4 regions of the Paenibacillus sp. XP01 genome follow, and region 1 is predicted to be linked to each of the others. Evidence: predicted binding sites of a transcription regulator. Region 1 holds the regulator's gene; each other region holds the start of a gene.
The links. The regulator Rex, encoded in region 1, represses fermentation and respiration genes when NADH is low (regulators of the CRP and FNR family bind a similar motif). The targets are predictions, from matches to a motif close to TTGTGAAATATTTCACAA.
Positions count from the first base shown of each region.

Region 2: the regulator Rex is predicted to act here: its motif matches at 4,343-4,360, upstream of nirB (nitrite reductase large subunit NirB).
Region 3: the regulator Rex is predicted to act here: its motif matches at 6,086-6,103, upstream of SNR34_RS17455 (cytochrome ubiquinol oxidase subunit I).
Region 4: the regulator Rex is predicted to act here: its motif matches at 3,760-3,777, upstream of SNR34_RS28845 (formate/nitrite transporter family protein).

Region 1 covers NZ_CP139481.1:4,473,645-4,481,774, forward strand. Annotated here, with positions in the region: gene SNR34_RS20020 (3-hydroxyacyl-CoA dehydrogenase family protein) at 1-41, opposite strand, end outside; gene SNR34_RS20025 (AAA family ATPase) at 176-1,678, opposite strand; gene SNR34_RS20030 (hypothetical protein) at 1,671-2,198, opposite strand; gene SNR34_RS20035 (cell wall elongation regulator TseB-like domain-containing protein) at 2,492-3,028, opposite strand; gene SNR34_RS20040 (amidohydrolase) at 3,072-4,376, opposite strand; gene SNR34_RS20045 (redox-sensing transcriptional repressor Rex) at 4,363-5,070, opposite strand; gene dinG (ATP-dependent DNA helicase DinG) at 5,237-8,095, opposite strand.
Region 2 covers NZ_CP139481.1:5,017,171-5,025,300, forward strand. Annotated here, with positions in the region: gene spoVAD (stage V sporulation protein AD) at 1-524, opposite strand, end outside; gene spoVAC (stage V sporulation protein AC) at 521-1,027, opposite strand; gene SNR34_RS22610 (hypothetical protein) at 1,199-1,336, opposite strand; gene SNR34_RS22615 (M42 family metallopeptidase) at 1,571-2,644, shown strand; gene SNR34_RS22620 (hypothetical protein) at 2,801-3,130, shown strand; gene SNR34_RS22625 (hypothetical protein) at 3,159-3,284, shown strand; gene SNR34_RS22630 (metal-dependent hydrolase) at 3,407-4,117, opposite strand; gene nirB (nitrite reductase large subunit NirB) at 4,449-6,878, shown strand; gene nirD (nitrite reductase small subunit NirD) at 6,952-7,278, shown strand; gene SNR34_RS22645 (formate/nitrite transporter family protein) at 7,342-8,130, shown strand.
Region 3 covers NZ_CP139481.1:3,868,093-3,876,222, forward strand. Annotated here, with positions in the region: gene cydC (thiol reductant ABC exporter subunit CydC) at 1-1,706, opposite strand, end outside; gene cydD (thiol reductant ABC exporter subunit CydD) at 1,703-3,523, opposite strand; gene SNR34_RS17450 (cytochrome d ubiquinol oxidase subunit II) at 3,588-4,604, opposite strand; gene SNR34_RS17455 (cytochrome ubiquinol oxidase subunit I) at 4,601-5,965, opposite strand; gene SNR34_RS17460 (family 43 glycosylhydrolase) at 6,443-7,621, opposite strand.
Region 4 covers NZ_CP139481.1:6,395,186-6,403,315, reverse strand. Annotated here, with positions in the region: gene pelA (pectate lyase) at 86-1,258, opposite strand; gene SNR34_RS28855 (FAD-dependent oxidoreductase) at 1,729-3,090, shown strand; gene SNR34_RS28850 (hypothetical protein) at 3,168-3,668, opposite strand; gene SNR34_RS28845 (formate/nitrite transporter family protein) at 3,881-4,723, shown strand; gene SNR34_RS28840 (transposase) at 4,961-5,278, shown strand; partial or broken gene SNR34_RS28835 (IS3 family transposase) at 5,227-6,150, shown strand; gene SNR34_RS28830 (molybdopterin-containing oxidoreductase family protein) at 6,590-8,130, shown strand, end outside.

The sequences.
Region 1 (8,130 bases):
ATCGTGCCGCCGCCGACAACTCCTATTTTTTTGAAAAACATGGTTTCTGCTCCATCCTTTCGCTTCTCTATTTCTCTATTGTACCCTGTTCGCCGAAAATTACAAATTTCGACCCAACAACTAATAATATCTTAGCACGAGTAAAAAGTAAAAAAAAATAACCGGCATACATAAATTATGCCGGTAAAAGGGCGTTGTCACGAAATTGACAACGAAATTGCTCCCCTGACAAAACTTCCTCCTTCATGAGGATATCCAGGGAGTTGTCGAAGATCGGTCTCTGTTCTTCAAGCAAGCGTTTCGTCTCATCCATCAGGCCCTGCAGAATCTCTTTATTTTCCCGCATCAGCTCTTCGGTCGTCACCATGTCCATGTTGACGATGCCAAGCGACGTCAACCCGGAAGACATCATCGTCTGCACGACGTTGGTTGCCTGCTCGAAGTCATTGCGCGATCCCGTACTGCGGCCGCCATAATACATCTCTTCGGCAGCTGCGCCGCCAAGCGCAATCATGATCTGTTCTTCCAAAAAACGTTTCGTATACAGGAATTGCTCCTGCTGAGGATTGTGCCGCACATATCCAAGAGCCTGTCCGCGAGGACTCAAGGCCACCTGGCTGACACTTCCCGGCCGTACCAGTTCGGCCATAATAGCATGGCCCAATTCGTGAATGGCGACCCGTTTCTTCTCTTCCACCGTGGACTCGCGGTCGGTCTTTTCGCCCATCATGACCTTATCGATCGCCAAGGACAGGTGACGCTGTTCGATCAGCGGCAATCCTTCGCGCATCGCATAAATGGCCGCTTCGTTCATGACACTTTCCAACTGGGCTCCCGAAAATCCGTACGACTCCTCGGCCGTTTTCTCAAGGTCCACATCCTCTGTCAACGGCTTGTTGGCCGCGTGCAATTCCAGAATGTGCTTCCGTCCCTTCTTGTCGGGCAGATCAACCTGAATGTGACGGTCGAAGCGTCCAGGACGCGTGAGCGCACTGTCAAGCATCTCCTTGCGGTTGGTAGCTGCAATCAGCAAAATGCGCGGCGTGTCGGAGGAATAAATCCCGTCCATCTCGGTCAACAGCTGGTTGAGCGTCTGGTCGTATTCGCGTTGCTGGCCGCCTTCGCGTTTGCCGCCAATGACGTCGATCTCATCAATGAAAATAATGGCATTTTCCTTGTTTTCTTTGGCAGCACGCGTTTTTGCTTCACGGAACAAATCACGTATTCTGCCGGCGCCGACGCCAACGTACATCTCAACGAACTCACTGCCCGATGCTGCTACGAACACGGAATCCGTATAGTGAGCCGCCGCTTTGGCCATCAGCGTTTTGCCCGTTCCCGGAGGCCCTGTCAACAAAATGCCCTTCAACGGCCGAATGCCGAACTTCCGAATCTCCTCGTGACGAATCAAAAAGTCCAGTGCTTCGCGCAGCTCTTGTTTGGCGCTGTCCTGACCACCGATTTCCTCAAAGGTGAGCTTGGAAGGCCCTTTTTTCTTGCGTTTGCGCTCTTGCCCGGCTCCCACCGTGATTCCTCCGCGCATTTGCATCGTCAGAATCAGCGCTCCGACCAGCAAACCTGCAATGAGAACGGGAATGATATTAAACCCTATAAATGCGAGAAAAATCAGCAACACGGGTATGAATCCAATGATAATTTCCTTTGTCCATTTAGGCATTCGGCCACACTCCTATCTGTCCCGGAACACGCGGCAAAATGACAAACTTGCTCGCATTTCCGTCCCTGAGGCTAACGTATACGTTTTTATCGTCCATCGCTGTATTGACCTTAATGCCGCCTGTAGCCATCTTGCTTAGCGTTGGCGTAATTTCAGCATACTGTTTGTTTTCCATAGCCTGAGCCACGGTGAACAACGCCTCTCCCCACCAGTTGTCAAGCGTTTCGTTGGAACGGTCGACGACGTCCAGTTTGATGGAACGTGAACCGATTAAGGTTTGTCCTTCTTTATGAATATATTGAACCAGCTTGCCCAGATCGACATCCGGCTGCAAATCAAGTTTCAACAACACGTCATTGCGGTTAATGGTTATTTGAGCGTCTTTGACCCCGTCATACTGGGTCACCATTTTTTCAATGGGGTTATGCACGGCAACCTGACGATATGCAAACCAACCTCCAAACAATACGACGGCTGAAATCACGACAGTTAAAGCAATAGGCAATACTTTTAACTTCAAGTGTGCTTCCCCTCCAAAATTAGCCCGCATGAATCCATACAGGGCGTTGTATAGTCATCTGCGGAAATGCTGCAAGCCGACAAGCACGTGCATCTTGCTAAAATTCCAGCATTTCCGTCATTCGAATTTGCACAACAAGTACATATCTGAGTATATCACATCGTATATACGATTTCGAAGGCGATTATTTGAAGAATTTATTAATTTTAACTACTTAAATCCAAAATTTTCATCAAAGTACGGCAAACAACCGATCAGCAACATTCGCTGTCGGTTGTTTGGTCGTAAGCATGTCAGCTGTTCGGAATCGTATATACCAGATCCACTTGCTCCCCATTGCTAAAACGATAGAAACGATAATAACTGTGTGTATCATCATGATAATAAACTTGCCATACATAAATGCCGTTCACGACGCCAGGCAGGATTCGCTTGATTTCGCCATTCGGGACTTCGGAAGCGAATCTTTGGCGAATTTGAGCTTCGGACATTCCGTTCTGCAGCAGCTCGCTATGCACTGCACCCGCCCCGGACAACGGTTTCCCCGTCTCGTCGAACTTGACCCACACAATGACGTCCTGGTTATCCTTATTGGTGCCGCTCAGCGTCCAATAGATGCTGTCTTCGCCTTCTTTCTGTCCCCATACGAATTTTTGAAAATTATCGTAGGACGTCAGCTCCAGCTGCTGCTGGGCGGCCTGCAGGGCGAGCGCCTCCTGATTGCGCTGGTCCTTGGTCACATAGACGTAATAGCGCTGCAATACAATCAACGCCACGATCAGGATCAGCAGCGATATCCATATCCACTTTTTCTTTTTCTTTTTCTTCAAAAGCCGAACTCCCTTTCCCTGATGAGGCTGCGCCCATGAGAAATTAACGGGCGAGCAGGCCCTCAAACGCCGATTGAGCTTCACGCAAAATGCGTTCCTCGTCCATCGTCAGGCACTCGCCATGTTTCACCACTTGTTTGCCATCTACCCACACATGCTCCACGTCTTTGGCCGACGCCGAATAAATGGCATGGGAAATCAGATCGGTATGCGGGTACAGATGAGGCTGGTCTATGTTGACCCCGATGAAATCCGCCTTCATTCCCGCTTCAAGCAGGCCGGTATTGTCGAGGAAAATCGAGCGTGCTCCGTATGCCGTTCCAAGCAGAAGCGCTTCGCCGGCCGGAACCGCAGTCGGATCACCGGACACGCCTTTATGAATCAATGCGGCCAGACGCATCTCTTCAAACATGTCCAAATTGTTATTGCTCGCCGGTCCGTCTGTTCCCAAAGAAACGGTCACGCCCGCTTTCAGCAGCTCAGGAACTCGCGCAATGCCGGAAGCCAGCTTCAGATTGCTGCCCGGATTATGAGATACTGCAACGTTATGGCGAGCCAAAATCTCGATTTCCTCATCGTTTAAATGCACAGCATGAGCCACGAGGGAAGGCCGCGAGAAAAAGCCAAGCTTCTCCAAGTACGCTACAGGACGCAGACCGTAATCGGTCACGTTCTGTTCCACTTCGCGCAGCGTTTCGGACATATGGGTATGAAGCGGCAAATTCAGATCATGGGCAACCTGCACAAACTTTTCTATGTAATCCGGAGGGCACGTATAAGGCGCATGCGGAGACATTACAGCAGTAATCCGTCCATTTGCCTTCCCGTTCCAGTCGCGGGCAAACGCAGCCGCTTCGCCGAGCTTGTGCTTCTGTTCCTCTTCGGAGCAAAGACCGATGACGCCGCGAGCGAGCGCTGCACGAATGCCGGATTGCTCCACGACTTTGGCAACCTGATCCATGTGATCATACATGTCCAGAAAAGCCGTCGTTCCTCCTTTGAGCATCTCAAGCACCGACAAGGACGCCCCCCAATAAACGTCCTCAGACGTCATTTTCGCCTCCATCGGCCACATTTTCTCCTGCAGCCATACCTGCAGCGCCAGATCATCCCCGTGGCCTCTCAGCAGCGACATGGCGGCATGTCCGTGCGTATTGATCAAACCTGGCAGAAAGAGCAATCCTTTTCCGTCCACTTTCGGCAGGCTTTCATCTTCTGCCGGCAAGGATTCGCCGATATACTGAATTTTGTCGTCTTCCACCACCATGTATCCTTGAACCACGTTCCATTCCAAACCTTTGTTTACGGCGAATTTGCCGTTGTGTATAACCCATTTATTTGTCGTCATCCTGCTCGTCGTCCTTTCCATTTTCCAAATAATACGCAAGGCTTAGCAAATCCGTCGTAAAGTCCGCATTATGAATACGAACATGCGGCGGGGTTTTCAAGATGGTTGGCGCAAAATTCAGGATGGCTTCGATCCCGGATTCGATCAACCGGTCGGCCACATTCTGCGCTTCGGTATCGGGGACGGTGATGATGCCGATGCGAATATTAAGGTTTCTGACCGATTCCGTCAGCTCATTCATCGCTTGCACTTTCAAGCTGTTGATTTGGGTGCCGATCTTGGGTTCATATGCATCGAAAACAGCCACGATTTTCATGTTGTCCTTCAAGTAAGCATTATAGTTGGACAAGGCATGACCCAGGTTACCGGCTCCTACCAACGCAACATTGATTTGCTGGTCGATCTTCAGGATATGGCGGATTTTCTCAATGAGATACGATACGTCATACCCGATGCCCTTGCGGCCAAAATCGCCGAAATAGGCCAAATCCTTGCGGATCTGGGCCGGATTGAGGTCCAGGCGCTGTCCCAGCTCCTGCGAAGAAACCGTCGTTACCTCACGTTGGTGCAATTCACTCAAATAACGCAGATATACCGGCAACCGCCTCACGACGGCTTCCGAAATTTTATCTGATTTCATGTTTTTTTTGCTCCTCCTTGCCAAAGCGCGATAAATAGATGAAAAGGGAGGCATCCCGCCGTGTACTCTAATTCGAATCATTTTAGAGGAAGGATGCCGCCTTATATTTGATGTACTTCTTTAACGTATCAACCCGAAGCCATGTAATCTCAACAAGTGTACCGCCTTTTGCAGGCGTTTCGCAACATTGCCGAAAAATGTTCTGTCGTTTCTACCTGAATTAGGTTTGTTCAACGTCTTGTTCGAGCCATTCGCTGATGCGCGGAACCATTTGCTCGGTCAGCATGTGTTCCATTTTTGGCCCAGGCAAGGAATATAAAAAGTATTTTCCGTAATATGATTCGATCACCCGCGTATCGTATACGATAACAACGCCGCGATCCTTGGCTGTGCGAACCAGCCTTCCGAATCCTTGCTTGAAACGAATGACCGCCTGAGGCACAGACAGCTTCATGAACGGGTTTTTTTTCTGCTGCTGCAATAATTCACTTTTGGCTTCCAGGAGCGGATGATTCGGCGGCTGGAACGGTAACCTGACAATAGCCAGACATGTCAATGCATCCCCAGGTATGTCCACGCCTTCCCAAAAACTGCTCGTCCCGAGAAGCACCGTCGCTTTGGCGTCTTGGAACCTGCGGGTGAGCTTGGACCGGCTGCCGCTGTCCACGCCCTGACCGAGCAAGGAAATTTCGTTTCCGGACAATGCTTCCTTAAGCGGGTCATACACTTGGCGCAGCATGCGATAAGACGTAAACAGCACCATCATGCGCCCGCGCGTAGCGATGGCCGTCTCGGCCAACGATCGTACCAGCATGTCCACGAAATGCGCGTCCCCGATCGACCCTTTCACGCTCGGAAAATCGCGCGGTATCACCAGCAGCGCCTGATCGCGGTAGCGGAACGGAGACGGCAGCATCGCCGTGAGCAAACGATCATGCTCCGCGGCTTCCTGCAGGCCAAGCTGGTCAATCATGAATTGAAACGACTTATCCACGGACAGTGTGGCAGACGTAAGCACGACGCTTCTTTTTTTATCGAAAAACATTTCCTTCAGCTGCGCGCTCACGTCCACGGGAACGGCATACAATTGCAGCGATTTGCTGCGGAACTGGCCGCTTGCTTCCATCCAATACACCGTGGCAGCATCGTCCATTCGCATGAAGAAGCGCAGGTTTTCGCGCAGCGTGGAAAGGTCTTTGAACAAGCCCGTAATGTCCGTGATCAAGCTGTCCGACTGATAGTCGTCCTGATCCTCTTTCAGCTCGAGCATCAGCTTGTCTCCCTTGCGAATGAGATCGCCAAGCGTGACGTAAAGCTGATTCTCCTCGTTCTGCAATTCCTCCCACTTGGCCGGCTTCTGCGTGCTCTTCAAACGCAGGGAAAATTGTCCCGTCTCTCCCGGAGAAGCGTCGGTCCGTTCCGGCAGCAGGTTAAACAGCGCCTCGCTGAGCCGATCCCATATTTCTTTGGCTTCCAGTGCAATCGGGAACATCTGGTCAATGGCCGATCCCCATTCGACGGAACGTTCATGTCCCGACAGCTGAGAACGCAGCAGCGGAAGCTGTCCGTTGCGGCTGTCTTTGAACAAACGCGTTAACGTATGCACCAATGTGAAATATTTCATATGAAGTCCAAGATGTTTTCCTGCTACATCTTCCAAGTGATGGGCCTCGTCGATGACAAGGCTCTCGTAGGACGGCAGCAGCTGATGGCTGGCCTTTACGTCGGTAAACAGCTTCGAATGGTTCGTGATGACGATGTCCGATAAGCCTGCTTCATGCTTGGCCCGGTGATAATAACATTTGCGGAACCAAGGACAGGAGCGTCCCAGACAGGATTCCGATTCGCTCTGCACCGTCTCCCAGAAGTCCCCGCCGCGGCCGCTGAGATTCAGTTCCTCGTCGTCCCCGGTCTCGGTCTGGGTAAGCCAGACGATCATCTGCGCCGCGGTAAAATAATCTTCCTTCGGCGTCGAAAATTCGCGGCCGTTAATCTTGTGCTCGAATTTGCGCAGGCACAGGTAGTGTCCTCGTCCTTTAAATACCGCAGCTTTAAAAGGAAAAGGCACAACTTGGGTCAAAAGGGGAATATCCCGCTCCCGCAGCTGTTCCTGCAGGTTGATCGTATGCGTGCTGACCATTACCTTTTGTTCCTGCTTCACGCTCTCATAGATGGCTGGCAGCAGGTAACCGAGCGATTTCCCCGTGCCCGTTCCGGCTTCGATGAGCAGGTGCTTATCCTCGCTCAGGGCTTGCCGGACGCTGCTGAACATCTGGGTCTGCGCCTCGCGTTCTTCATAATGCTCCAGCGTATTCTGCAGGTTACTCCGAACCTGCTCCATATATTGCTCAAAGCTGATGCCTTCCAGCGGATTACCGTCCTTCTCGTCGCGAGGCGCGCCGATTTCGGTCCAATCGCTTACATTGAGCGCGAGTTGGCGATAATAGGTATGTCCATCCAAATCTTGAATGGGCTCGGCTTCCTTCTCCATGCGCAGCCCGTCAAAAAACCACCCCAGATCGCTGTCCTCGGGGGCAAAAAGGTCGCTCAGGCGCTGGATCGTAATGAGCGGCAATTCACGCAGCTCGTCAAAACACTTTAACAGCACGTATGCCGTAGCCAATGCATCGCTATCCGCCTGGTGCGGACGATCGTGTTGAAAGCCGAACTCGGACGAGACGTACCCGAGCTGGTACGAGCTCAGCGAGGGGAACGTGATTTTAAGAAAATCGATCGTATCCAGAATGCGGCCGGTGAACGGCAAATAACCACAGCGGTCCAGCGCGTTCTGGAGAAAATGAAAGTCAAAGGCGACGTTGTGCCCGACCAGCACGACATCATCCAGCAGCGGCACCATTTCCATCATCATCTCTTCCAATGATGGCGCGTCCGCCACATCTTCGTCCGTGATTCCCGTTAACCCCGTAATGAACGGCGGGATCGGAACTTCCGGATTTACATACGAACTGTATATTTGAGAAATGCTGTAGTCATGATCTATTATGGCAAGCCCGACCTGAATAATCTCGCCGTCGGACTGTGTGCCGGTTGTTTCAAAATCCAAAACGGCAAATTTCATTGCAATTTACGGTCCCTTCATTTCAGTCTATGTTA
Region 2 (8,130 bases), 540 kb from region 1:
CGAGCCACGACGCCGCAGCCTGAACCGGTAACGGTATATTGGGCATACGGCGGCTTCTGCGAGCCGTATTCCGTCGGATAGCGGAACTGCTTCTCCACCGTGCAATTGTGGCTCACCGTACCGGCCAACACGTAATCTCCGGCTCCGGAATCGACGATCATGGAGGCCAGCGCCAGCGTTTCCATCGATGTGGAGCACGCCCCGAACACGCCCAAATAAGGCGCTCCCAGCTGCCTTGCGGAAAAGGAGCTGCTAATGATCTGGTTCATCAGGTCACCGCCAACGAAGAAATGAAGCTCCTCCTTGGTGATATTGGCATTGATCAGCGCCAGTTGAGTCGCTTTTTCCAGCAGTTTGCGCTCCGCTTTCTCCCACGTCTTCTCGCCCATTTCAAGCGTGTCGTATACATAGTCGAAATCGGAAGCGAGCGGTCCCTGCCCCTCGTCCGGCCCTACGACCGTCGCTCGGCCGATGAGACGGGGACGGCTGTCGAACTGCCAGGTCTGACGGCCGACCCTTTTCATAAATGCCCACCCCCGAATCCGAGAAAGGCATACACGACGCCGATAATAAACGCGGCGACGACGCCAAAGACGATGACCGAGCCGGCCAGCTTGAACATGTTCGCACCGACGCCGAGGACAAGGCCCTCCGCCCGATGCTCAAGCGCGGCGGAACACATGGAGTTGGCGAACCCGGTTACAGGCACGGCCGTTCCCGCTCCGGCCCATTGGGCGATTTTGTCGTAAACGCCCAAACACGTCAAAATGACCGAAATCAAAATCATGACCGCCACGGTAGGACTTGACGCTTGCTTGGACGTCATGTCAAAGCCTGCCATAAAAGCCTGTTGGATCGCTTGTCCGATCAGGCAGATCGTGCCGCCCACAAAAAAGGCCTTAACGCAATTGCCCCAGATCGGCCGTGCCGGTTCATGTTTTTTGGCAACCTTCTTGTACTCCTGCTCGCTGATGGATATGGACGATGCTTTTTTCCCACTGCCGAATCCCTTCGTTTGAGTTGGCAAGGTGAAGACCTCCTTCGAAATGGAATCACGCTGCTCACAGCATGTTGGAGTCAATTCCTCTCTACATTGTTTGTTATTGCTCCCAAGGTTATGTATCCGGCAAATCGAGGCATTTATTTCCAAAGCAGCTCAAGCCCGCAACCGGATGTCGGAGGTTTCAATACTCTAGCGTCACAAATAAATCAGGACGATCACGAGCAGCATAAACAGTACGATGATGATGATCTCTTCTTTTCTCTGGTAATCCGGCTTCATCGTTGTCTCCATCTCCTTCAGGGGTCCGAGTCCGTTCCAGTTATGCATATTCACAAACCATGCTGCCAGACAGGGGCATGTGCGGAGATTTGCAGACCTTCTACGCGGCTGTGGGTTATTCCACCTTTCCTATACATGACGCAAACATGGACATTTGGGATAACAACGTTCATACTATGATGTGACCAGTGGTTAATTTGTCTTTCCTTTTCCGGAAAGCCATCCGTCCGGCAGCCGTTCTGCCGCGACTTCGTTTACCTTACATACAAACAGAGGAGTTGGTTATGCATGAATCAAAAAACGCTGGACATGTTTCGCACATTGACCGAATTTCCGTCCGTTTCGGGTTTTGAGCGCGAACTGCGCGCTTGGATGAAAGAACAAATGTCGGCTTACACGCAAGAATTCGTTCAGGACCGATTGGGAAGTCTTTTCGGCGTACTGCGCGGGGAAGAAACCGGACCGAAAGTCATGGTAGCCGGTCATTTTGACGAAGTGGGCTTTATGACGACAGGCATTACGGAGACCGGCATGATCAAGTTCCGTCCACTCGGCGGATGGTGGAGCCAGGCCGTGCTGTCGCAGCGATTGCAGATCATTACGCCCGATCGCCGGATTACAGGCGTAGTCGGATCGACACCTACCCATTTGCTGGACGAATCCCAACGCAGCAAACCCGTCGATCTGAACCACATGTATCTGGACATCGGAGCGGATAACCGGGAAGAAGCCGAATCATGGGGCATCCATCCAGGCATGCAGATCGTGCCGATCTGCGAGTTCACACCGCTCGCCAATCCGAAAAAAATCATGGCGAAAGCTTGGGATAACCGTTACGGGGTTGGCTTGGCGCTGGAACTTTTGGAGGAACTGCACAAAGAACAGCTGCCGAACACGCTCTACAGCGGCGCAACCGTTCAGGAAGAACTGGGTCTACGCGGTGCTCGTACGGCAGCGAGCCTCATTCAGCCTGACATTTTCTTTGCACTCGATTGCAGTGCAGCCAATGACATGACCGGCGACAAACAATCGTTCGGACATATCGGCCAAGGCGCCCTGCTGCGAATCTTCGACCCGACCATGTTCACCCACCGCGGCATTGTGGAATACGTGCAGGATACGGCTTCCACGAATCAGATCAAAATGCAGTATTTCATCTCTCCGGGCGGCACGGACGCCGGACAGGTTCATCTGAGCGGCATCGGGGTGCCTTCTACGGTCATCGGCATTTGCGCGCGCTACATCCATACGTCTTCTTCCATTATCCATACGGATGATTACGATGCGGCGAAAGAGCTGCTCGTGAAGCTGGTCAAAGGTCTGGACCGGACCACGCTGAATACCATTATTGATAACGCCTGAGCGATCGTAATAACAGATTGGGGCTGTCCCGTAGGTCATGAAAATGACGAGGGTCAGCCCCTATTTCTTTTCAGGTCGAGAACCTTTCATCCGAAGATTTCATAAGATAGAATACATAAGCAAGTTCCAAACCGAGAAAACAGCAGGTGATCCGTGATGGCAACCGGAAGGAAAGGGAAAACAACCAGATCATCCAATAAAAATTCAAATAAAACGAACGTAGCCAACGATCTGCTGAACGGAAGCCTTTCAAGCAAAAAACTGGCTTTCATCGTCGCGGCTTTGCTTGTTAGCGGCAAATTAAGAGTTGACGCCGTTACGCTATTCCGGGGAGCAACCTTGCTGGTTACCTTGACGGGACGATATAAAACGTTGAAGGATTTTCAACCGAGCAATGCGGATCAATTGAAGGATTTTCTGGATCAGAATGGAGATATGACCATCAATGACATCATTCAGGTTTTCCAGCAGCGAATGAATTCCTGATGCAGGATGCGGAAGGTGAGGGATTGTTGTGGAATCATCCGCTTTCGATGGCGTCGGCTTTGCCGAATTGCTGATTGCTTTCATTCTTATTATGCTGTTCGTGTTCGGATCAACGGACATCGAAACTCTGTCCGGTGCACCCACCAGCGGCTAAACCATTCAACATGCGAAGCGGATTTGCTCTATGGCTGCGCATAGTTAAAAAAACGCCAGTCCCGCATCATCGGAACTGGCATTTTTGGTTCGAACGTCATTTGCGGTTGCCTGGCCGGCCATTCATAAAAACATCGGCGAAAAGGCGATCCAGGCCAAAATCAGCGTCAACACGATACATACGTTTTCAACCACGGCCCCATGCCTTGATCCGGTGCTCATCAAGTTGGCGCGGATCCGCCACTTCAATGGCGGCAACGGCTTGATGCCGCGATTCGTCAGCGAATCGGCAAGAAGATGCATGGCATAAGCCGAACCTCCGGCCAGCCAGATGGCATCCCCCTGCTGCTGCTGGGTTGTCGCATACAACAGCCCCGTCCATACGGCGGTTCCATACAGCGTATGCGTAAGCCCCCGATGCGTGAGCGTGGTGCAGAGCATGAGCAAGCTTCCCCCGATCAAGTTCCAGGGTGCAAGCGAATGGCCATAAAACACAAGGCCAAGCCCGATCGCAAACATCAACACCTTGCGCAGCGACCTGGACGGCAAAAACGAAACGAGCGCGATCAGCGCGGCAAGCAGCAAATTCCACGGTTTGGCCGGAACGACAAAATAAACGAACACGGCCGCAGGAAGCAGAATCGTTTGCAGCAGCCGAAGCAAGCCGTTTGGCAGCGCCTTGGACACCAGCAAGGAATTCGGTTCGTCGATGTCCGGCAGCAGCGAACCGATTAACGCCGCGGCAACGGCAGGAACGGTTACAGGCACGCCCGCAAATTGAAGGACAGAAAGAGAAACGCCTGTCCCGATAATGAGGTGGGATCTTCCCATCATGATGCCATAACATCCTTTCGCAAAAATAGGGAACAGGGACGGTCCGTCTTTTATCATACAATGAAAGCGAAATAAGAACAATAGTTCGCATTCATCGTTTGCCTTGATCCTCCATTTTGTGGTAGTAGCGCGTATATCCCATTCATACATGAAAAACACAAATAATAAATTTTCGTTTTCGTGAGCCCCGTCACACTTTTAAATTAGTGATCGTTTTATCGTTATTAGTGAAAAATATCACATAATATGTCGGCTATGTCATGTATGATTCAAATATGGACCACTAAAATTCGTGGTAACGCACAGTGTACATCCAAGGAGGCATATACACATGAACGGGAATAGAGAAAAGTTAGTTATTATCGGAAACGGCATGGCAGGAATCAGCACGGTGGAGCAAATTCTGAAACTCAGCTCCCGCTTTGACATTACCGTCATTGGAACAGAACCTTATCCCAACTACAATCGCATCATGCTTTCTTATGTGCTGGAAGGCAGCAAAACGATCGACGACATCGTGCTGAACGATCTGCACTGGTATGCGGACTACGGCATTACACTGCATACAGGCACAACCGCTACACGGATTGACGCGGAAACACGCGAAGTCGTAACCGACGCGGGCACAACCATTCCTTATGACAAAGTGATCATCGCAACAGGCTCCAGTTCGTTTATCCTTCCGGTTCCGGGACATGACAAACAGGGCGTCGTCGGTTTCCGGGACATCGCGGATTGCAACGAAATGCTCGAGGCGGCCAAGCAATACAAAAAAGCGGCGGTCATCGGCGGCGGACTCCTCGGCCTCGAAGCGGCTAAAGGTCTCGTGCAGCTCGGCATGGACGTTACCGTGGTGCACTTGATGCAGGACTTGATGGAGCGTCAGCTTGATCCGCAAGCCGCAGCCATGCTGAAGGCGGAACTGGAGCGACAAGGCATCAAATTCAAAATGGGCGCGGAAACGAAGGAGTTGATCGGCGGCGAGCGCGTGCAGGGCCTTCGATTCGCCGACGATTCGGTGCTGGATGCGGATTTCGTCGTGATGGCGGTCGGCATCAAGCCAAACACAAGCGTGGCCCGCGAGAGCGGCATCGAAGTGAACCGCGGGATCGTGGTTAACGATTATTTGCAAACCTCGATGGAAAACGTCTATTCTGTCGGCGAGTGTACCGAGCATCGCGGCACCTGTTACGGCCTCGTTGCCCCATTGTTCGAACAGGGCATGGTTCTGGCGAAACATATTTGCGGCGTGGAAACCGCCCCGTATGAAGGCTCGGTGGTATCCACGAAACTGAAAATCTCGGGCGTCGACGTGTTCTCGACAGGTGAATTCCTTGATCGTCCCGAACATACGATCATTTCGCACAAAGACGACTGGAAACGCACGTACAAAAAAATATTGCTGCGCGACAACATCATGGTCGGGGCCGTGCTGTTCGGGGACATCTCCGATTCGGCCGAGCTGCAAAAATGGATCAAACAACAGGCGGTAATGACCGATGACCTGTACGCTTCACTCATGGGTACCGGCTGCGGCGGCCACAAAAAGGCTACCTCCGTGGAAACGATGCCTGAAGACGAGATCGTTTGCGGCTGCAACGGCGTTACCAAAGGGGCCATCGTGGATGCCATTACCAATCAAGGGCTGAGCAGCGTGGACGAGATCAAAGCCTGCACGGGTGCAACCCGTTCTTGCGGCGGCTGTAAACCGGTCGTGGAACAGATTTTGCAATATGTACTTGGAGACGGCTTCACAAGCGGAGCCAAACAAGGCATCTGCAGCTGTACCTCGCTGAGCCGGGACGAAATCGTGGCCGAAATCCGGGAAAAAGGACTGCAAACAAGCAAAGAAGTCATGAACGTGCTTGGTTGGTCCCAGCCTGAGGGATGCTCGAAATGCCGTCCAGCCATCAACTATTACCTGGGCATGATTTACCCCGACACCCATGAGGACGAGAAAGAATCTCGTTTCGTGAACGAACGCATGAACGCCAACATTCAAAAAGACGGTACGTATACCGTTGTACCTCGCATGTATGGCGGGGTAACTACGCCGGAGGAACTGAAACGCATTGCCGACATTTCGGTGAAATACGACGTCAAAGCCGTGAAAGTAACGGGCGGGCAGCGGCTCGACCTGATCGGGGTTAAGAAAGAAGACCTGCCACAAGTATGGGCCGAACTGGATATGCCTTCAGGTTACGCGTACGCCAAATCGCTGCGCACGGTCAAAACATGTGTTGGATCGCAATTCTGCCGCTTCGGTACGCAGGATTCGATGGCCATGGGCGCGCTGCTGGAGCGCAAGTTCGAACGCCTTGATCTGCCTGCCAAATTCAAGATGGCCGTGAACGGCTGCCCGCGGAACTGCGCGGAATCGTGCACGAAGGATATCGGGATCGTGGGCAACGATGGCGGCTGGGAGCTGTTCATCGGCGGCAATGGCGGCATCAAAGCCCGCTTGGCCGACTCGCTCTGCAAAGTGAAAACCGACGAGGAGCTGATCGAGCTGTGCGGCGCGATCATCCAATATTACCGCGAAACAGGCAATTATCTGGAGCGGACGTCGGAGTGGGTAGAGCGCATCGGACTAGAGCAGATCCGGTCGGTCGTGGTAGACAATATCGAGGAACGCAAAGCATTGATGGCCCGAATCGAGTTCGCCTTACAGCAAGTCGAGGACCCTTGGAAAAAAGCATTGCGGAACGAACAAGGACAAAGCAAGCTCTTTCAAGGCATCGAGGTGGCAGCTCGTCCATAAACCCAGGCACCTTCCGCCCCGGCCTCGGTCGGGGTTTTCATAGATGATCATTACAGACAAAGGAGAGATTCATATGACGACCAAGCAAACGGGAACGTATTTCGCAGCGGGAGAGATTGAGGAATTTCTGCCGCGCATCGGAAGAGTGGTTGATATTGAGGGCCATGAGCTGGCCGTTTTCCGTGCTTCCGACGGGACTGTATTCGCTGTGGACAACAGCAATCCTCACCCTAAAGGCGGACCGCTGGCGGAAGGCATCGTGTCAGGACATTATTTGTACGACCCGCTCTACGATTGGAAAATCGACCTCAGCACAGGCTTGGTGCAAGCTCCCGATGAGGGTCAAGTCCGCATGTATCCGGTAAAAATTGAGGATGGCCGAGTCTGGATCTCCATATAACTCGCCAGCGCCTTCGCTGTATCGCAAACCTTTTATTTGAGTTCCTTAATGGGGGAAAACGACATGTACACACCTAATGTTGAAGGCATTATTGAAGCCGCCGTCAAAAAGCGGGACGCGATGAACAACAGCCTGCCGCGCTATATGGTATCCGCCCTGATGGCGGGCGCTTACGTGGGTCTGGGCATCATTCTCATTTTCAGCATCGGCGCTCCGCTGCTTGCGGCCAAATCGCCCCTGCAAATGATGCTGATGGGCATGTCCTTCGGACTTGCGCTCACCCTGGTCATTTTTGCCGGTTCCGAGCTGTTTACGGGCAATAACATGTTTTTTACGATGAGCACGCTCGCCGGGCGCACCACCGTGAAAGATACGCTCAAAAACTGGGGCCTCGTCTTCCTTGGCAACCTGATCGGCGCCGTGCTGCTCTGCCTGCTGATATTGGGCAGCGGTCTATTCAAAAGCGCGGCCCCGGAGCATATTATTTTTGCCGTATCGGCCAAAAAAATGGCCGCCCCGGTTACCGAGCTGTTCTTTCGCGGCATCCTGTGTAACTGGCTCGTCTGTCTCGCCATCTGGATGTCCGCCCGCTCCAAGGAAGACATCGCCAAGCTGGTGCTGATCTGGTGGTGCCTGTACGCCTTTATCGCCAGCGGATACGAGCATAGCGTGGCCAATATGACGCTGCTTTCCCTGTCCTGGCTTCTTCCGAACCATCCGGATACGATTACGCTCGCAGGCTGGTTCCATAACATGATTCCGGTTACGCTGGGCAATATCGTCGGCGGAGCGCTTTTTGTCGGCATGGCGTATTGGTACGTGTCCCCTGTACGCAAAAAAGCAAGGCCGTAA
Region 3 (8,130 bases), 610 kb from region 1:
TGCGATTCAATCTGTTTCAACGTATAAAAGTATCCCTTCCGCTCCATCAATTCCGTAAATGAGCCGATCTCCACGATTTCGCCCTGTTCCATGACGACAATCTGATCCATGCTCTCCAGGCCGGTGAGGCGATGACAAATGAGAAGAAGTGTGTCTCCAGCCGCTTGTTCGTACAGTTGCTTCAGGACATGCTGCTCGGTGACGTAGTCAAGAGAAGACGTTGGTTCGTCCAGCAACCATAGACGTCCTTTGCGCAGCATGGCCCGTGCCAAGGCAAGCCGCTGTTTTTCTCCATCGGATAAGTTTTCACCTTTCTCATAGACCACCTGATTTAGAGAAGCCGTTGAAAATTGCGCTTTAGCAAGCACATCTAATAGTCGCTCGTCGGAATGTTCTTCCGCATTTAATAGTAGATTTTCACGAAGCGTTCCTCGGAAAAAATGGCTTTGTTGCAGCACCACATTGGCCAACTCCCAGATGTTCGCCTCGTCCAATTCGTGAATGGAAACGCCATTTATTGTTATGCTGCCCGACGTTGTTTTTCGTAGTTTGAGCAGCAACTCGATTAACGTAGATTTCCCTGATCCGCTCGGCCCAACAATCGCTGTTTTAGAGCCTGCCGCAAGATGTAGTGAGATATTGTTTAGCGCTGGCCTCCACTCCCCCTCATATTGAAAAGCAAGATTGTTTATTTCAATCGATATGGGCACATCTGTTGTAAAAGGAGTCGACTTTCCCATTGGCGATCCTGCAACTTGAGTCGATAATGTTTCCGCCAGCCGTTTGGCAGCATGTTCGCTATCTTGCTTATATGCAGGCAATACGGCCATAGCAGCGGACTCTTCAAAAACCGTTTGCGCGGCCAGCACCAGCATGGCAAGAAATACGCCAGCAAGTCTTCCGTCCACAATCAAATATGCGCTGAGCGTCAGGACACTCCAAGCAATGAAAAAGGTAACAAATACATGCATGGACTGTCCCAGCAACAATTGAGCGGAAGCTCGCTGCTGCTCGGCTGCCAATGAAGTCGAATCGCGCTGAAGCTGCTCCTCACGCTGTGCCAATTGCCCGTAAACCTTTAAATCCCGGAAGCCATACAGCACTTCCGTGATTTCCGTGGACAGTTTCGATCGATGCTCGCGGACACGCTCATGAATTTTCCGTTGTCCCCACAGAACGATGCCAGGCACGACCACTGCAGTAATTACCATTCCCAGCACCAGCAAACCGGCAATCCAGATGGAATAGGACGCGGTAAAAAGCACTGTTGCCAAAAACACCATAATTACAATAACCGGCGGATATGCAACACGCAAAAAATAGTTTTGTAAACTTTCTACATCCCCCACAATCCGTGCGAGCAGGTCCCCGCTTCGATTTTTATTCAGTATCCCGGGTGTCAAAGGGATGAGCTTGGCAAAAAAGGAAGTTCGCAAACGGCTGAGGATGGAGAACGTTGCCCTATGGGTGTATAATCGTTCTCCATAACGGCTCGCGGACCGGAGAAAACCAAGCAATTTCACAAGAGATGTAAGAATAATCAATGTGTAGAGCGGTGGCTCAAATACCGTTTGAGAAATCAGATACCCGCTTGCGGAAAAGAGAGCTACACCGGCTATGCCAGCCATAAACCCTCCTAATATCGAAATGACAATATCTTTCCGCTCTTGGAACATCGCCTTTGACAACATAGCCAACTCACTCATGTTAATCCCCCTTTTTGTTGGACAGCGACCATTTCAGCATATTGGGGCAATCGTTTCAGAAGTTCTTCGTGACGGCCTGAATCCACAATCGTTCCTTGATCTACAAACAAAATGTTGTCGGCATGTTGAATCGTATATAATCGATGTGCCACCGTAATCATGGTAGACGTTTTCGATAATGTAGAAATGGAACGCTGCAGTATGCGTTCGGTGTGCAAATCGAGCCCTACTGTAGGCTCATCGAACAATATGATGGCAGGTCGCTTTATAAAAGCTCGTGCCAAGGCAAGACGTTGCTTTTCACCACCAGATAGTCCGCGTCCTCCCTCGCCAACGAAAGTATCCAATCCTTGATCCAATTGTGCCGTAACCGTCGTTAGTCCGGCTTCCTCTGCCGCTTTCTCGATTTCTTTCCTGGAAACGTCCCGACCCGCACCGATCGCGATATTTTCGGCGAATGTGCCTGCGAAAATATAAGGGTGCTGCGTTATATAGATAACTTGTTTAAACCATACTTCTTCATTCTCTTGCGAAAGCGGATTTCCGTTCACCAGAATCGTCCCCGAATCCGGTTTCAGCAAACCGGCAATAAGATGAAGCAGTGTCGTTTTACCGGCACCGCTTTTTCCAACAATGGCAATGTTGCTTCCGGGTTTAAGAAACACACTTCCCGAATAAAGTTCGAATGAATCCGGAGCATACTGAAACCGTACATTCTTTAGTTCTATCGAAGGCGGTATTGGAAGCGACTGGACATGGGGCATCGGGAAGGCTTCATTTGCTTTCGTCATTCGATCGTTCTCATCGCTTTCCTCGGTTCTCACCATGTTCTCCATTAGAACGGGTTTACCGTTACCCCTATTCTTCTCAAGCATGCTTTCCACCCTACGGATCGCCCCCATGCTTGTTCGTCCGCTGTGAAAAGCAGTGCCTGTATTTTTTAAGAGATTATAGAATTCCGGAACGAGCAACAAAGCGAGAAATGCCGTGTGGAACGTCATGGATTTGAAAACAACCAGCTGAATGGCCAATTCAAGAGCGACAATACCGATACTAAGCATCACAATGGATTCCAACATGAACGTATTCATGAATGCGATTTTCAAAATATCCATGGTTGTATCACGGTAGTTTAAACTGCTATGCTCTATCGCCTGCTGCTGTCGTTGGGCCCGGCCGAATATTTTCAATGTAACCAAGCCTTGGAGGGAATCCAAAAACGTACCGGAGAAGTGGGCCAGCTGCGCATATTTTTCTTCCGATTTATTTTTCGTCTTCAGTCCCACCAAGATCATGAAGATGGGAATAAACGGAGCCGTAAACAACATGATGAGACCTGAATTTGCATGTTGAGTAAACGTAACGACCAGAATCAAAATAGGGATGATCATGGCTTCTACCATTTTTGGCATGTACTGACTGAAATAATGATCGGCCTCATCTACTGCATCCAATGCTACGCTGACCTTTTCTCCCGTCTGTCCCCGAACACTTAAACCCATGGAAGAACGGGTCAAGCTTCGCATAACAGATGCTCGCATGCTCGTCTTTGCGTTGGCCGCCATGTGCAGACCTATTCTCCCATTGCCAAATGATAACAGTGTACGTAAAGCCATAGTCACCAAAAGCATGCCAAGGATCAAAACGATGGATGAAAAAGAGGCTTTTTCCACGAAAATACGCTGGACGGCTTCTGCAAGCAGTGCAGCTTGAACAACGATGGCTGTACCAAGTACAAATGAAATGAGGGCAAGAAGAACGACGGATTTTCGTTGTGCAGACATTTGTTGAGCAATGAGGCTCGTCTTTCTTTTCACGTTAACCCTCCTCCTTTCTGGAGGTTGCGTTGAGGGACGCCCCTCAAGGCAACAATGAACTTGTCTATTTCTTTCCTTTCACATAATCCGCATCAAATAGAAAGAGTCTGAAGACCAAGATCAGTGAAGGAACCAAGAGACACATACCGCCGATAAACGCGACCACCAGTGCGAAGCCCATGGATGAGGAGGTGACGCTGCTTTGAATGGTGATGTATGGGTCAAGAATGTATGGATAATGTCCAATTCCGTAAGCAAAAAAAGCGCTGAAGAATTGCAGCATGATGCATATAAACGCCCAGCCGTAACGACGTCCTCGATATAACAGCCACATGGCGATCATAAAGAAGGCCACAGAAAATGCGAGCAGCCACCACAAATCCATCATATTTTGAAAATGCCGTTCATTGTGTTGGCCCAAAAAAATAAATGTCGTCAATGCGATCACGATTGTAGGTGTGCTCCAAAAAAGGGCATAGGTCCGCATCAATTTCAATGCTCCATGATCTTCAGCCCTCGAAGCGTAAAAAGCCAGAAAGGAAGCGCTGATGAATAAAACAGAAACAATGGCCAGCCCAACGATGCTCCAGGACAATGGACTGCTAAAGAGCGCCCAGTAATCCAACGAGGCCGTCTCTCCTTGTTTCAAAATAAATCCGCCTTCGGATAGCGTCAACGCGACTGACAGTGAGGCAGGAATAAGCACCCCGGTTGCTCCATACAGAAACAGATAAACCAGATTATTTTTTGAACCATAATTCTCAAATGCATAAAATGAACCGCGAATCGCGAGCAAAATGACGGCAAGACTTCCTGGGACAAGCATGGCTGATCCATAATAATAGGAGGTTTCCGGGAAAAAGCCGATTATGCCAATGTAGAAAAAAACGAAAAATACATTCGTAATTTCCCAAACGGGCGATAAATAACGAGAAATCAGCTTATTGGTTACATGATCCTGTTTCGTTAATCGAGCATAAAAAGCAAAGAAACCTGCTCCAAAATCAATGGAAGCGATAATGATATATCCGTACAAAAACAACCAGAGCACCGAAATTCCAATCAATTCGTAACTCATCATGCGTGCTCACCCTTCAATGCTGTTTTATCGCTTGCATGCTGCATCCATTTCTCCATCTCAACTTCTGCCGGATTATGTTTGAACATGCGACGAAGGACAAGACCGCTAACGGTCCCCAACACGATGTATAGAAGAAGGAAAAGGAAAAAAAGGATTCTGACGCTGGGGGATGTCGTCGCAGCTTCCTCTACACGCATAAATCCTCGAATAATCCAAGGCTGCCTGCCGAGTTCTGCGTAAAACCATCCCAACTCAACGCCTAAAATAGCAAGCGGTGCTCCTAATGCAACTAACCTCAGCAGCCACTTGTTGAGTTCATTTCGCCTTTTCCAAAATACGAAGAGAAAATACAGAAAAGAAATGCCTAGCAATGCAAATCCAATGCCTGCCATCAAATCGAAAAAGTAATGAACGATAAGAGGCGGTTGTTCGTCAATCGGAAACTCATTCAGACCCGTTACTTCTGCATTGAAATTTCCAAAAGCCAAGAAACTTAGAAGTTTCGGAAGATGAAGTGCTCCTATAATTTCATGTTCAACATTAAGCCACCCTAAAAATATCAAATCGGCGCCGCTCTCCGTTTCAAAATGCCATTCTGCCGCTGCGAGCTTTTCGGGTTGATGCTCAGCCAAAAACTTAGCGGAGACGTCACCGGCCAATGTATTTATTAAACTGAACACCAAAACCACTGCCATCATCAGGTTTAAGGCTTTTTTGTGGTATCCAGAAGCTCCTTTTCGAAGCATTGCAAAAGCTGCAACGCCTGCCAGCAGAGCCGCTCCTGTTAAATAGGCCGAACTTAATACATGAAACACCTTGGAAAAGGTTGCCGTACTCAGCATGGCTTGAACGGGGTCAACGGCTGTGAATTGTCCTCCTTCAAACGTAAAACCTCCCGGTTGATTCATAAATCCGTTTACCGTTGTGATAAATACGGCTGACATCCCTGCCCCGACCACAATCGGAATGGTTAGCAGCCAATGCATCATGGGGTTTTTAAACCGATCCCATGTGTACAGGTAAATCCCTAGGAAAATGGCTTCAAAAAAGAAGGCGAACACCTCCATAAACAATGGAAGCGCAATAACATTACCCGCAAGCTTCATAAAATGAGGCCATACTAAAGAAAGCTGCAGCGAAATTGCTGTTCCCGTGACTACGCCTACCGCAACGGAGATAACGAACCCTCGTGACCACCTCTTTGCCATAAGTATGTAGTGCAGATCTTTTTTGCGGATGCCTATTAACTCGGCCAGTGAAATCATTAAAGGGATCCCCACGCCAAGTGTTGCGAAAATTACATGGAATGCTAGCGTCATACCAGTCACCAGTTTGCTCCATAGTACCGTATCCATCCCCATCTTTACCTTCTCCCCTCCAACTTTGTTTTTGTCTAAAATGAAGAAACAAAACATCAGGTTTAGATGCTGAACTTCATGACCTTCGGGGGCTAATTGATGCTTAGCTGCTTTGTGATTAGAAAGAGATTTTTTTCACATAGTAGGTTTGGCCGTAACCCGAAACTGTTGAAAGTGCGGTCCAAGTATTACAAAACCTGATATTTAAAATTTATTATATACTTGACGTTTAGCGTTGCAATTGTGGTCACGCCTTCTCCTCTAAACGTTCAAGGAAGGATCAATTCTTTCTTACAACTCCGTGAAAAATGTAAAAATCACCCGATTGGGCTATTGCGTAATAGAGCTAACCTATGGAGAAACATTACAGTTGGACCAACATGCTGAATAATACCACTTTAGTTTTCACCTAAAAAAGAAACCTTTCTTCTAATTCATTGTTAGTCACACAATAACTAGAAGAAAGGTTTTGGGTTGTCATTAATTCAAGCTATTCGCAGCATCTTGCACCGTGATCCTTAATTTTGCTTTGTATCCAGCCGTATCAAGCTTCCACCCCGGTTCACCGAAGTATGGCGTACCGTCCGGCTTCCATAAGAGCTGCTGAACTCGGGCGTGTCGGTTCGGATCATACAAGGGCTCTCCCGAAATCTCCTTATAGGGGCGGGCATGGTAAACAAAAAGGAGCTTTGAGCCGTCTTCGGACATCGTAAAGCTGTTATGCCCCGGTCCATATTGAGAATTAGACTCGCTGCTTGAGAACACCGGTTCTTTCGATTTGGTCCATGAAGACGGATCAAGCAGATCACTCGTTTCATCCGCCGTGAGCAGCCCCATGCAATAACGATCATCAGTCCCGCTGGCCGAGTAGGCCATGAAAACACGCCCGTTCTTGACCAGAACTGCCGGCCCTTCGTTCACGCGGTGCAGCTGAATCTCCCAATCATATTCCGGTGAAGAGATTTTTACAGGCTCGGTCGAAATGGACCATGGCGTATCCATCCGAGCGATATAAAGGCAAGATTCCTCAACAATCTGAGCCCAAACCAAATAGCGCTGTCCCCGATGTTCGAACGTGGTGGCATCGAGTGAGAAGCTTTCAACCGGCAGCTTGATTCGCCCCTTTTCAATCCATCTTGTCGTAAGTGGATCGTTGTCCTCACATTCTAGGACATAAGGACGGATTGCCCACTTGTCTTCTGCCGTTCCGGCCGCGAAGTAGATATACCACTTTCCATCAATATGATGAAGCTCTGGTGCCCAAATATGGCTGCCCATCTCCCCCTCTTCGTGTTTCGTCCAGACGACCATCTCCTCGGCATCGGAAAGGCCGCTGATGGTCCGGGATCTCCGCAGCACGATGCGATCGTACTCTGGCACAGAACCCGTAAAATAGTAGTATCCGTCCGTATGCTTAAGCACATAAGGATCGGCGCGATTCAGCACAAGCGGATTCGGATACTCGTCATCTTTAACGGTTCCTTCAACGGTAACCGTACCTGACTGCTCAAGCAGAACGGGCGGGATGCTTTCCCACACCACCGGCAATGTCGTATTTATGCCATTCTCCAATTCGGCCTCGACGAAGCTCGGTAGCTGCAGCGGCTCACCTATGGCCAAACGGATCGAATGCTCGCGAATGTCTTTTATTTTCATCATCGTTATGTCCCTCCCTAAAGTTGAACGATCTTGATCACTTGTTAACCTATCAAGCCCTTGAGCGATATATGCCAATCTCTTATGAACATGGAAATCCAGCATCCTCCACATAACCTATAATAAAACTACATCAGTAGTCTAGATCAGAACTAAAGGTTTTACCTTGCAAATTTAAGTTCATTATAATGAGCTCCAACGATTCTTTATTTGTTATAATCTAAACACAATTACTCCCAAAATATAAAGTTCACTTCTCCTAATAGGGGTTCTCAATCTTCTTTATGGGAGTAGTAAGTCGTAAGGTACCAGCTCAACATGCCTCGTAAGCCCCTCGTCCTCTCCCTATCTAATTTTAAAGCATCTTAATCGGATGAGCTTGAATGCCTTGTCATTAGCATCTCTTGAGCTTTTTGCGGATCGTTCATAAGTAGAGTACGATACTCCAGCATCTTGTTAAGGGTGTCCAGCATTCGGTCCCTTGAGCTCTATTCCTAATTAATCCCCTTAAG
Region 4 (8,130 bases), 1.9 Mb from region 1:
GGTTTTTTTGTGAACGTGGCGGAATGGTTCGCAGTTTTCGGCAAAATTGCCGTACCAAAGCGGATTGGGTCATGCCGCAGCAGACCTAGGGGAGCGGCTGCCTCAATGTATAATATCCTTGCTCGGAGGCCAGTTTAAGCAGATTGCGAGCATAGTTTCCGGCCCAGGAATAGCCGTGCCTGCGCTCCTCGCTGATCTCCAGAATGTCCATGTATTTCAACCCGTCCCGGTCGGCAAAAAAAGGAACATCCTCATCCACGTTATAGAAACGGTACCAGATGACGCTGCCCGGATCAGGCTCGAAATACACCGGTCCCTGGCGGTTGTATTTGGTTCCATTTTCCCGAACGGTATCGAACCAACGAAGCGCGCTTTGCGCGGCCTTTTTAATCTCGGGCGTTTGCGGCCTGGACATGAGGAAGGCGGTAATACCTACCGATTCCGATCCCGATTTGGAGGCCAGTTCATAAGCCCTCCCCGGCAGCGGGGCGAAGGTTACCGGATCGTGTTGGGCGCACCAGACGGTAGGCACGCCGTTGTTGACGATTTGCGCTTTCAGCGTGTAGTCGATGCCTTTGTTCAGGGCCTTTTTCAATCGTGCACGATCCTGTTCATTCAGAATGTCGTTATTGAAGCCTTCGCGCCGTTCAATCATATCGTCAATAAGGACCATGGTGCGCACCATCGCGTTGTCGTTGTATGTAACGGCATCCGAGTAGTTTCCGCGTTTGGGGTACACTTGCGGCCAGCCTCCTGATGGATATTGCGAAACCAGAATGAAATGGACGGCTTTGCGGATACTGTCCTTGAAGACCGGATTGCCCGTTTGATCGTACATATGGGCCAGGAAACGGATTTCCGTGACGGTTGCATCATTATCGAACGTGCCCAGCTCAACGCCATTCGGGTCCTTCCAATCCGAGCGCGCGGTTTTGCCATCCCAACGGGCTTTGTATTTTTCTTCCATCGCTTTGAAAAAGCCGCCATGAGGCATCTGCCACGAAACGATATTGAGCGCATAGGCCGTGTCCTTAGCCAGATCTCCCGTTGCAAAAGCGCTGTAATCCCTGAACCTCTGCAAAATGGAGGATACATCCGCCCCCACAGGCGCAGTGGCGGAGATGATCTCGGTCTTAATCGTAACCGGTGCAGAGTCGGCGTTAACCGGCGAAACGGCCAGAGCACTTGCAGTGACCATGGCAATGGAGGTGGCAGCCGGGATGAATCGAAGCAGGGCGGACCGTGAACTTTTTTTCAAAAGATAAGCCTCCTTGTTGGGAATATTGGGAGTTTAATTATAGTTAATCCATTATAAGGATCATCTATATTAATGATTGTAAGCGTTTGCCATCATAAAAATGACACCCTGTTATAAATTTGTGACAATTTTTCAAATGCCTCGAAGGGGGCGTTCGAAAGAAAAATCTGCGGAAAAGAAACCTGTCTCAAACCCAAGCGTGGCAAAGCATAAATTGTCTTAAAGCAGGGGAAAATGTAATGTCAGTAAAGGGGAAGGCGAACCACAGCCGAGAGAGGAAACTTTAAATTTGTACAATTTTTTTGTAGAACCTATTGCAATGTGAAAAATGTCACATTATAATAAGGGCATAAAGTGAAATTAATCACAAAAGGACGTACGCTACAAAGTGAATGATTTCACATATCTAATTATCGTTTATTTATCCGCTGTTTTTAATCATATGCCCAACTCTCAAGGAGGAATTCATCATGAAAATCGCAGTCATCGGATGTACACATGCAGGAACCGCAGCCATCGTCAACACAGCCAAATTGTATCCGGAAGCTACCATCACGGTTTACGAACGCAATGACAACATCTCTTTCTTATCCTGCGGCATTGCCCTTTACGTGGGCGGCGTAGTCAAAGATCCCGACGGCTTGTTCTATTCCTCGCCCGACCAACTGGCCGACCTTGGCGTGGTCACCAAAATGTTGCACGAAGTGACTGCGGTGGATGCCGACAACCATACGCTGCGGGCGAAAAACCTGAAAACCGGCGAAGAGTTCGAAGACACGTTCGATAAATTGATCGTAACGACCGGTTCTTGGCCAGTCATTCCGAAGCTGGACGGCATCGAGATGGATAACATCCTGCTCTGCAAAAACTACAACCACTCGAACACGATCATTGAAAAGGCAAAAGAGGCCAAACGCATTACCGTGGTTGGTGCAGGCTACATCGGGGTGGAGCTTGTCGAGGCCTTCCAAATGAACGGCAAAGAAGTCACACTGATCGACAGCGTGGACCGCATCCTGAACAAATACCTGGATCGTGAATTCACGGATGCCATCGAAGATACGCTGACTGGACGCGGCATCAAGCTTGCTCTTGGCCAAACGGTACAGAAATTTGAAGGCGAGAATGGCAAAGTAACCAAAGTCATCACGTCCAAAGGAGAGATCGAAACCGATCTGGTCATTCTGTGCATCGGCTTCCGTCCAAATACGGGACTGCTGAAAGGTCAAGTCGACATGCTTCCGAACGGAGCAATCATCGTGAACAAATACATGCAAACCAGCCACAAAGACGTTTTCGCCGCAGGCGACAGCTGCGCGATCCATTACAATCCGACAGGCAAAGCAGCCTACATTCCGCTTGCGACCAACGCGGTGCGCATGGGTACGCTCGTGGCACGCAACCTTGTTCGTCCGACAACGCCTTACCTCGGAACCCAAGGCACATCGGGCATCAAAATTTATGAGCAAAACATTGCCGGTACGGGACTTACCGAAACATCGGCAGCCGATGAAGGTTTGGTTGTCGAAGCGGTTACGCTGGAAGACAGCTATCGTCCGGAGTTCATGCCGACTGCTGAGAAACTGCTGCTCAAGGTGGTGTATGAACAAGCTACACGCCGCATCGTCGGGGCGCAGGTGATGTCGCAGGCGGATCTGACCCAGTCGATCAATACGATCTCGGTTTGCATCCAGAACAACATGACGGTGGATGAGCTGGCGTTCATCGACTTCTTCTTCCAACCGCATTACAACAAACCGTGGAACTTCCTGAACTCGGCGGGACTCCAAGCTCTGCCTCCAGTGGAAGTGAAGGCACCGGCAATGGTTTAACACTTTATATATGTAAAGTCGATATTTAAACAGCAGCAGGTTGGCGGAGATCCGTCAGCCTGCTGTTTTTTTGGTGATTACAGGTTGTCCGCATGCTGCGGCGATCTGCCACTTAACTTCAAATGTATGAAATTCTCTTCACGCAGAACAGTAACGCTAAAGTTCTCACTCTTTTTCACTTCACGATAATACTCGTCATAGCTCTGAAAATGAAATTGATAACCCATTTTGACCACAGAGCCATAGAGGGAACAGACGATTTCCCGGTCTTTCACGAAAATGATCTGTTGGATCGCTTCATCGTCCGATTCATAAACGTGATCGCTTTCGAAGCCGATGGCCGAAGTGATTTCTTCTTTGGAGGTATAGGGAGAAAATGAATACATGGCATCCCAGTCAAACGGAATGAGTGCGTTCAGCGCATATTCCCCGTCATCCATAGAGTGGATCATGTCTTCGAACGCGTTTAGATGCTGTTGTGCAAGAGAAGGCTGAACTTTGTTCAAGTGAAGAATGCATCCAGGCAAAATGCTAAGTACAAGAATAAGCGCAGCCCATGCTCCTTTTCGTAAATCCAATATGACAAAGCCCCTCTCCAGTAAGGTTTCTCTTCATCTTACCGCATTTTTATGGAAAGGAACATGTTCAACATTATCGCTAATACGGGCATTGTGATTATTTGCACAAAGTTTTGCCGCCTGGCGAGATACAATGAAAACATAAAGTTGAACGGTGAAGAGAAAAGACCTTTGTCAGGGCGATTCATCACACAGTAAGAGGAGGATGCGTTATGGCGGCAAAAACACCTCTTGAGGTTGCACAATATACGGCGCAGACCGGGATGAAAAAAGCGCAAAGTCCGGTATCCACCGTGTTGGTGCTCGGTTTTCTGGCCGGAGCGTTTATCGCGCTCGGCTTTTTGCTGGATATTCGGGTCATTGCCTCTGCTCCGGCGGAGTGGGGAAGCATCGCCAATTTTATCGGGGCCGCAGTGTTCCCGGTGGGGCTGATCATGGTTTTGGTCGGGGGCGGCGAGCTGCTGACAGGCAACATGATGGCCGTACCGCTGGCGGCAGTGACACGCAAAATTACGCCAGGCAGCATGTTCAAAAACCTGCTGCTGGTGACGCTCGGCAATTTGTTGGGTGCGCTGTTCGTTGCGTATTTCTTCGGCCACGTACTGGGATTGACCGGCGACGGAGCATACTTGACCAAATTGGTCGATATGGCGGGGCATAAGCTGCATGACGGTTTCCTGCAGGCCTTCATCTCCGGCATCGGCTGCAACTGGCTGGTGGCGATGGCGGTATGGTTGTCCTATGCAGCCGACACGATGAGCGGCAAGGTGCTGGGCATCTGGTTTCCGACGATGGCTTTCGTGGCCATCGGCTTCCAGCACGTTGTGGCCAACATGTTCCTGATTCCGGCGGCCATTTTCGAAGGGCACTATTCGTGGGGCGAGTTCTTTATGAATGTTGTGCCCGTATGGTTGGGGAATCTGACGGGAGGCGCGCTCTTTGTGGCGGGGGCGTACTACCTGGCGTATATGCGCACAGCCAAACCGGAGGCGGCCGCAGCGGAAGGGGCGCAGCCGAAGGCGGAGACAAGAGCGGTATGGAGCAAGCAGGCATAATGCCAGCGATGGAGGAATCCAACGTGATCCGACGCGTAACGAACCTGAGGCATCTTATAATGGCTCATTTCCGCATTGTTCAGCGCTAACGAATCCTACGCACGCTATTTTACCGAAAAAGGGGAATCGGGTGGCCTTGCGCTAACTATAACGTGTCTGATGCAGCTAGAATAAAAAGTGGACACATCGTTAAGGAACAGAAATAATAGACCTAACGAAAGAAGAGGTGTCCACGGCATGGGAGAACAACGGCAACGCTATAATGAAGAATTTAAGAAACAAACGGTAAAGTACATTCAGGAGCAAACGAAGACGTTATCCGATGTAGCGGAAGATTTAAATATTCCTAAAAGTACGCTGAGTCAATGGATGACCAAGTATCGGCAGTTCGATCAGGAAAGCGTCAATCATCCCGAAAAGATCCGAAATCTCGAACAAACACTACGGGCCAATGAAGCAGAACAACGCCGGAAAGACCGTGAAATTGAAGATCTCAAAGAAGAATTGGCTATTCTAAAAAAGGCGCTGCACATCTTCAGCAAGGAAAAGAACTGAGGTTCCAATTCATCGAAGAGTATCGCTCCGACTTTCGAGTGGAGAAGATGTGCAAGGTCTTGCAAGTGTCTCGGAGTGGCTACTACAAATGGCGTTTGGCTGCACCATCCAACCGAGATCAGCGGAGGAAACGCCTTACGAATCGAATTTTGTGGCACTATCATGACTCGGATTCGAGGTATGGTAGTCCTCGTATTCGCAATGAACTTTTAAAAGAAGGTTGGGTCGTATCGGAGCGTACGGTCGGCTTCATCATGCGCGAAAACGGACTTCGTTCCTGTGTTTCGCTTAAGTTTAAAGTGTGTACAACGGATTCCAGACATACGTTTCCGGTAGCGCCTAATGAGCTCCAGCAAGACTTTTCAGCTTCAAAACCGGCCGAAAAATGGGTCGCAGACATCACCTATATCCCATGCCGTCAGGGCAGACTGTATTTAGCCAGCATTTTGGATCTGTATACCAAGCAAATTGTAGGTTGGAAGCTGAGCGACCGCATGACCACTGATCTCGTCATGGATGCATTAAACTAGGCCTATACTGCGAAAAAGCCAGCAAAAGGGCTCATCCACCACTCTGATCGTGGAGCACAATATGCTTCCAAAGAGTATCGACGCAAGTTGGAACAGTATGGGATGAAAGCGAGTATGAGCAGGCCTGGAAACTGCTATGACAATGCTTGTATTGAAGCCTTTCACAGCACATTGAAGCGAGAACTGATCTATCGCATCCCTAGATTTAAAACGAAGGCAGAAGCCTATGAAGCACTATATCGCTACTTGGAATTCTTTTATAATCGCAAACGCTCACACAGTGCACTGGGTTACCTGTCTCCTTTGGAATTCGAGCAACAGTATTACCAAAAAACCTCATAAACGAGAGTGTCCACTTTATTGACAGAAGAGCATGAGGTTCGTTACCGATGCAAGACGGCCAAATCAACCCGAATAAGGTGTGTGAGGTTCGTAAGCCGCGAGAGGTTATAACGTAACGTGAAGAGGACCGTTTTATACTCATAACGAAACAAGTGCAGGGACGCCTGCACTTGTTTTTTTACCATTTTAAAAATGTAAACCGCAGAAAAGTAAATTCGCCATGAAGAGGTTCGGGGGAACGAAACCTGTCCATGGCGAATTTCGGGAGTGGTCCATGATATGGCATAAGGAGGAAGTGGGGAAACACTAACCTGATGCCTTGCTTATATTGTACCCGCGCCATCTTTAGGTGAATCAGGTAAAGCAAATTTTTTTGCGCAAAAAGTCGAATTGGCGATATGATATAGCAATAGCATTTTGCAGGAGGAGGAGAAAGGACATGATCGATCAGGACAATGGCGTATTTCCGGCGGTTTGCCCGCTTGATTGCCCGGATACGTGCGGCCTGCTGCTACATAAGGAGAACGGAAAAATCGTGAAGGTGACGGGCAATCCCGATCATCCCATCACCAAAGGCGCCATCTGCAACAAGGTCAGAAACATGACGGAGCGAGTCTATCATCCGGAACGGCTGCAGTATCCGCTCAGACGTGTCGGCGCCAAGGGAGAGGGGCGGTTCGAACGCATCAGCTGGGACGAAGCGATCGACGAGATCACGACCCGATTCCGCGCGTTGTCCGAGACGTACGGACCGGAATGCATTTTGCCCTACAATTTCTACGGCAACATGGGCATTCTCGGCGTGGACGGCATGGACAAACGTTTTTTCAACGCTTTGGGTGCCAGCGTGCTGGAGCAGACAATCTGCAATGCGGCAGGCAATACGGGCTGGAAATATACGATGGGTGCCAATCGCGGCACATTGCCGGAAGATACGGAGCACGCGGACGTCATTGTGGTATGGGGCGGCAATATCGTGAGCACCAACATGCACCAAGTCGTGCTGGCCGAGAAAGCCCGCAAAAAAGGGGCGAAAATCGTCGTCATCGACGTGCATCGCAATCGCACCGCACAGTGGGCTGACTGGTTCATCCCGCTCTATCCAGGCACGGACAGCGCGCTTGCGCTCGGACTTATGCACGTGCTGTTTGAACGCGGGATGGTGGACGAAGCCTTCATGCAAAAATATACCGTCGGTCACGAGGCGCTGCGCGAGCATGTCCGCGAGTACACGCCTGAGCGGGTGGCGCGGATTACGGGCGTATCGGCCGAGGACATCGTGAAGCTTGCCGAGCTGTACGGGCGCGCCGACGCGGGTTACATCCATATCGGCAACGGGCTGCAGCACCACGACCATGGCGGCATGAGCGTGCGCAGCATTGCCTGCCTGCCCGCGATTACCGGGCACTGGCTGAAGCGCGGCGGCGGGGCCGTGCGCACGAACAGTTATGCCAGCACTAACGGCGATGCCTTGGAGCGCCCGGAACTGCGAGCGAACCCGGAACCGCGCGTCGTGAACATGAACCGGATCGGTGAAGCGCTGCTGGAGGCGGAGCAGCCGATTCGGGCCCTCATGGTTTATTGCAGCAACCCGTTGGTGGTTGCGCCGGATACAGAGCGGGTTATGCAAGGTTTTGCCAGAGAAGACCTTTTTACGGTCGTGCATGACCTGTTTCTGACGGATACCGCCAAATACGGCGATATCGTGCTGCCTGCGGCATCTTCGTTCGAAGAAACGGATTTGTACACATCGTATTGGCATCAGTATGTGCAGCTGCAGCAACCGGTCATCGCGAAAATCGGGGAGAGCAAAAGCAATGTGGAGCTGTTTTCGCTGCTGGGACAAGCGATGGGGTATGACCCAGAAATATTCAGCGAAACGCCGGAGCAAATGATCGCGGATGCGCTAAAAGATACGGGCAATCCGTACATGAATGGCATTACGTTGGGAGCACTCAAAGCCAACCGGTTCGTGAAGCT